2 regions of the Alteromonas infernus genome follow, and region 2 is predicted to be linked to the other one. Evidence: predicted binding sites of a transcription regulator. Region 2 holds the regulator's gene; the other holds the start of a gene.

Region 1 (3,192 bases), on a different contig from region 2:
CTCGGCCATTTCTGGCCCTTCCATATCGTACTCACCAAACTCGTTAGGTAGGCCAGCATTGGGGTGTGCCGAAATAAAGCATTCACTGATTGCCGACACTTCATCCACGTATTGACGCAATAAGTCGGGGCCAAGGGCGCAATTTAACCCGAAAGAAAACGGGCTGATGTGACGCATCGAATAATAAAATGCCTCGGCGGTTTGCCCCGATAATGTGCGCCCTGAAGCGTCGGTAATTGTGCCAGACACCATAACAGGTAAAGACTTACCTAGCTTTTCAAACACCGACTCCACCGCATAGGCTGCGGCTTTGGCATTTAGTGTGTCGAAAATAGTTTCTAACATGATTAAGTCTACGCCGCCTTCAATGAGTGCCTCGGTAGACTCGCTGTACGCATCGACAAGTTCATCGAACGTTACGTTGCGTTTACCGGGGTCATTGACATCTGGCGAAATCGAGGCTGTGCGATTTGTTGGGCCTAAAACGCCTGCCACGAATCGCGGTTTGTTTGGCGTTTTCGCAGTAAACTCGTCAGCGGCTTTTCTGGCCAACTTGGCCGCCGCCACATTGATGTCCCGCGAATGGGCCTGCATGTCATAGTCGGCCATAGCAATTGTGGTGGCGTTAAAGGTGTTTGTTTCAATGATATCAGCGCCTGCTTCGAAGTAGTCGCAGTGAATTTGATAAATAATATCCGGCTGAGTAATAACCAGCATATCGTTATTACCTTTTACGTCACAGTGCCAATCTGAGAACTGTGTTCCGCGGTAATCATCTTCTTCTAATTTGTGACGCTGAATCATAGTGCCCATAGCGCCATCAAGAATAAGAATGCGCTCTTTAGCGGCTTTTGTAAGCGTTGTCTGCGCGCTAGATATTGTATTTTTGCTCACGTGCTACCTCTTTGGCTGTGACTTTTCAGCAAGCTGACTTAAATCGTAAGGCGTGGTCTGATAAACATAATAATTCAGCCAGTTTGTAAACAATAGACTGCCGTGCGACCGCCACTGTACAATGGGAGACGTGGCTGGGTCGTCTCCTTCAAAATAATTCTTCGGAATGGGCGGTGTTTGGCCGGCAGCAATGTCGCGTAAATACTCGTCTTTTAGTGTATCGGGGTCGTATTCTGGGTGGCCGGTAACAAATACCATGCGCTTGTCTTCAGAGGCGACAATATAGGCGCCTACCTCATCAGACTCTGCGACCACGTTAAGCCCGTCAACACTGTTGTACAACGAAGTATCGATATGCCCGTAGCGTGAATGGGGGGCATAGAATGACGGATCAAAGCCTCTTAATAACTCATTATTTGGATCGTTAACTTTGTGCTTAAACACCCCTGAAAACTTTTCATCTCGCAGTTCGCGGGTAATGCCGTAAAAGTGGTACATGGCTGCATGGGCCGCCCAACACAGATAAAGCGTCGAATTTACGTGGCGCTGCGCCCACTCCAAAATAGTGGTCATGGTTTCCCAGTATTTCACTTCTTCGTAATCGATAAGCGCTAATGGGGCGCCGGTAACAATAAGGCCATCATACTTTTTGTTCGCCACCGACGAAAAGTCATGGTAGAAAGCGTCCATGTGCGACTGGGGCGTATTCTTGGGCGCTTGGTTGTCTATGCGGATCAAATCCACATTTATCTGTAGTGGCGTGTTTGAGAGCAGACGCAGCAGTTGCACTTCTGTCTCAATTTTATTCGGCATTAAATTTAAAATACCCACTTCAAGAGGACGAATATCCTGGTTAGCCGCCCTGTCCATGTCCATGGTAAAAATGTTTTCACCTAGTAGTACATTCTGTGCGGGTAACTGCTCAGGAATACGAATTGGCATAGAGGGCTCCAGTGATAAATTACAATACCCGTATTGTGTCTATAACTGGGAATATGTCAACATCTTTACGTCTAGACGTCTAAACGTTTTTTTTGAGTAACGTAATGGAGGGACTTTCTCGTCGATAGAAGCGAATTGGAATGATTAATCACCTTCTGCCAATGTTTTTAGCTGTGTTGCTTGTGCACCATCACCAACATTTCAGCTTCGGCACGCGGAATGTCACACGCTTCAATGATTTCATCAATACTTGCCCCTTGCTTCACTAGTTCCGCGGCACGTTGATATAGACGCAGTGAAGGGTCTTGAAGCTTCAGCTCACGAACATGGTTTTCAATATCGGTTTGCTTTTCTTCTAGTTCTTTCAGGTGGCGTGTAATAACAAGGGTTCTTGCCTGCGCTTCAGTTTGCTGATTATTGGCGTTATTAGCTATGGCTTCTACGCGTAAAATAGCTTCTGCGTTTTTATTTTCACAATCATTTAGCGCGGCGCGAAGTGTACATACATGCGAGTAAATTACACCTATAGCAACGATAAGTATAAGGATGAAAACGCATAATACAATTTCTAACACGGTAGGTGCAGCGAGCTGCCAATCCATGGATATAACCCTTGGGGAAACGCAGGAGGCATGACTAACCATGCCGCCCGTTCATTTATTTAGATGCTGCTAAGCTCATCCCACTCTTCATCACTTAGCAACTTATTGAGATCAACAAGTATCAGTAGTTCACCGTCTCGGTTGCTCACGCCTTGAATAAACTTAGCGCTTTCTTCCGTGCCCACGTTAGGGGCACTATCAATCTCTGAAGACTTCAGATAAACCACTTCTGCCACGCTATCTACAAGGATACCGACTACCTGTTCGTCAGACTCAATTATAACGATACGCGTATTGTCAGTAATTTCTGTTGGCGGTAAACCAAAACGCGCGCGAGTATCGATTACCGTCACAACGTTACCACGCAGGTTAATAATACCTAATACGTAGTCGGGCGCACCGGGAACTGGGGCTATCTCGGTATAACGCAATACTTCTTGTACTTGCATTACGTTAATACCATATGTTTCATCACCTAGGCGATACGTTACCCATTGAAGGACTTCGTCGTTACTGTCGGTGGCATTGCTATTTATTCTTTCGTCGCTCATGAACCTGGCTCCCGATACTATGGCGTCTGGTCGTTACTGCCTAAGCCTTTGTTAAGCATAGATATTAATTCTTCAACGTCAATTAACGCGCACATTTTCTCTTTAACCATCCCCGCTAACCAGGGACGTTTACCTGTGGACTCGCGCCATTTAACGTCATCGGAGGTCAAATTGACCGTATTTACAAGCTTTTCGCTTGCCAA
Region 2 (3,192 bases):
CTGGAACCTGTGGCTAGATTCGCTCAGTTTCAGTGTTTAAAACTTTTTGTAATTACTTGGTTAGAACGCGCTTGTGTTTATCTTCCTATAACTATAACGACATAAGATAGCGGCAAAGCGTGAGTAAAAACACCGATGAACCCTACATCTAAGGATACAATTTTACATGTCAGATTTTAGACAACGCGCACTCGATTATCACGCCTACCCCACCCCCGGAAAAATTCGCGTAGAGCTGTCTACGTCAGCAGATAGTGTTGACGACCTTGCATTAGCATACAGCCCCGGTGTTGCCGAACCAGTTAGGGAAATAGCTGAAGACCCCGATAATGCCTATAAGTACACCGCTAAAGGTAACATGGTAGCCGTGATTAGTAATGGCACCGCGATCTTAGGTTTAGGTAACCTTGGCCCCCTCGCCTCAAAGCCTGTGATGGAAGGTAAAGCCTTGCTGTTTAAACGCTTTGCCGGGCTAGATGCCATTGATATTGAAGTAAAGCATCGCACGACAGAAGAGTTCATTAATACTGTGGCGAATATCGCCGACACCTTCGGCGGTATAAACTTAGAAGATATTAAAGCCCCTGAGTGTTTTGAGATTGAACAAGAGCTTATAAAGCGCTGTAAAATTCCCGTATTTCACGACGATCAGCACGGCACTGCAATCGTCACGGCAGCGGGTATGCTAAATGCCCTTGAGATTCAGGGCAAAAATATCGAGAGTGCAAAAATAGTGTGCATGGGTGCAGGCGCAGCCGCGGTAGCTTGCATGGAACTACTCATTAAATGCGGCGCCCAGCGTGAACGCATTTATATGCTAGACAGAAAAGGGGTTATTCATACCCGTCGTGAAGAGCTGACTGAGCACAAAAAGCTCTTTGCTAACAACACCGACAAACGCACCCTTGAAGATGTTATGGAAGGCGCAGATATTTTTGTTGGCGTATCAGGGCCTGACGTTTTACCACCAGAAACGCTAGCGTTAATGGCAGAGAACCCTATTGTATTTGCTTGCTCAAACCCAGACCCAGAGATAAAGCCAGAGCTGGCCCATGAGGTGCGTAAAGACCTCATTATGGCAACCGGGCGCTCTGATTACCCAAATCAGGTTAACAACGTTCTATGCTTCCCTTTTATTTTCCGCGGCGCATTAGATGTTCGCGCCACGGCCATAAACGACGAGATGAAAGTGGCCGCCGTTGAAGCCCTTCGCACCATTACCAAAGAGCCGGTGCCAGAAGAAGTATTAGCGGCAAGTAAAAGCGACAGTCTGACCTTCGGTAAAGAGTACATTATCCCTAAGCCGATGGACCCACGCTTATGTGAACGTATCGCAACTGCGGTATCTAAAGCAGCGATAGCGTCCGGCGTGGCCCGGGTACCTGAAAACTCGGCCGAATAGGGGTAAATTAACAGTGGGGTTGCCGAAAACCAGACTAGCGAAAGGCTAACTTCAGTGATGTAGCATTAAACAAGAATTACTATGTTTAATATGCCATAAAAAACGGCGCTATTATTGTGAGATCACTTCACACTAATAGCGCCGTTTTTTGTTAGCATGGGTTAAGCTGAACTTTATTCATCTTCCGAGACGTTGTTTTCAAAGCTTGGATCTATACCCATTTCTTCCATAATGCGACGCGCTTCTGCTGGCACCCGATTAGGATTGTCTTTGCGCAAATCATCGTCGTTCGGTAAAGGTTGCCCCGTAAACGCGTGTAAAAACGCTTCGCAAAGTAACTCCGAATTGGTGGCGTGGCGCAAATTGTTTATTTGGCGGCGAGTACGCTCGTCGGTGAGTGCCTTCAGCACATTAATTGGTATAGAGACAGTGACTTTCTTTACCTGTTCGCTCTTTTTGCCATGCTCTGCGTAGGGGTGAATATACTTACCGTTCCATTCTGCCATTGTACTAACTCGGTCTACTCTTTTTTATGTTATGAACAGAAATTCTAAACAAGTTCACGAAAAGGTCAATTGAGCAGTGTAAACCTCTTGACGTCTAGACATATATTATTTAATTTAGACGTCTAAACGTCTATAAAATTACATTTTCAAGAGAATAAGCCATGGTTTCTTACGCGCAAGGTATCGATGCATTAAACCAGTCCCTGTCGGAACTGCGTGATATTGATGTATCTTTTGAATTTTTTCCGCCTAAAACGGAAGCCATGGAACAAACACTATGGAAATCTGTAGAGCGCTTAGCGCCACTAAAGCCAAGCTATATGTCGGTGACCTACGGTGCAAATAGCGGCGAACGAGACAGAACACACGATGTGGTTAAGCGAATTCAACAGCAAACCGGTGTTGCTGCAGTTCCACACTTGACGTGCGTAGATGCAAGCCGCGAGGAGCTTAAGCAAATTGCAAAAGACTACTGGGATTCAGGCATTCGCCGTATTGTTGCGCTTCGCGGCGATTTACCGCCAGGGTTAGAAAAAACAGAGATGTACGCCTCTGACTTAGTTGCCTTGTTGAAAGACGTGGCGGATTTTGATATTTCCGTTGCTGCTTACCCTGAAAAGCACCCTGAAGCCCCGAATGCGCAGTTCGACCTGCTTAACCTTAAACGCAAGGCTGAAGCAGGAGCAACCGAAGCCATTACGCAGTTTTTCTTCGACACCAGCGTTTATTTGCGATTTAGAGACCGCGCAGCCGCTGCCGGTGTAGATATCGATTTAGTGCCGGGCATTTTGCCAGTAACCAATTACCAAACCCTGGTTAAATTCGCTGGCTTTACTAACGTGCATGTTCCAGGGTGGCTACATAAAATGTTCGATGGCCTTGACGCTGACGACCAGGCAACGCGAAACCTTATTGGAGCAAACATTGCTATGGACCAAGTTAAGGTATTAGCGAAAGAAGGGGTTAAGCACTTCCACTTCTATACTCTTAACCGTAGCGAACTCAGTTACGCCATTTGCCATATGCTAGGCGTACGCAGTGGCGCATAATCTCCGTGGCACTCGCTTTAACAGTACCCTCTGATAATATGAATGCAGAACAGGCGCGTAAAAAGCGCCTTTTTTATATCACCTGCATAAAGCCTAATTTAAATTTTGCCACCAAGGCTTACCCCAGTTACCATTTGATATAGGTGTATTGAACTATCCACACCTATAGGCCTCCCATCATATGGCCACTATTTTTCGCACATTTTAAGCGACAGACGCTATCTTCAGGAGAAGT

The links. The regulator MetJ, encoded in region 2, represses methionine synthesis genes. The targets are predictions, from matches to a motif close to TAGACGTCTAGACGTCTA.
Region 1: a site for MetJ is predicted at 1,901-1,918, ahead of metA (homoserine O-acetyltransferase MetA). Genes of this name have one in related genera too.

Annotation. Positions count from the first base shown of each region.
Region 1 is NZ_CACSIG010000031.1:185,937-189,128, reverse strand. Features, by position in the region: gene ACX5J7_RS08290 (homocysteine S-methyltransferase family protein) at 1-894, opposite strand, end outside; gene metA (homoserine O-acetyltransferase MetA) at 898-1,836, opposite strand; gene ACX5J7_RS08280 (DUF2802 domain-containing protein) at 2,004-2,438, opposite strand; gene ACX5J7_RS08275 (chemotaxis protein CheW) at 2,498-2,989, opposite strand; gene ACX5J7_RS08270 (chemotaxis protein CheW) at 3,007-3,192, opposite strand, start outside.
Region 2 is NZ_CACSIG010000033.1:158,284-161,475, forward strand. Features, by position in the region: gene ACX5J7_RS09545 (malic enzyme-like NAD(P)-binding protein) at 167-1,402, shown strand; gene metJ (met regulon transcriptional regulator MetJ) at 1,576-1,908, opposite strand; gene metF (methylenetetrahydrofolate reductase) at 2,070-2,957, shown strand.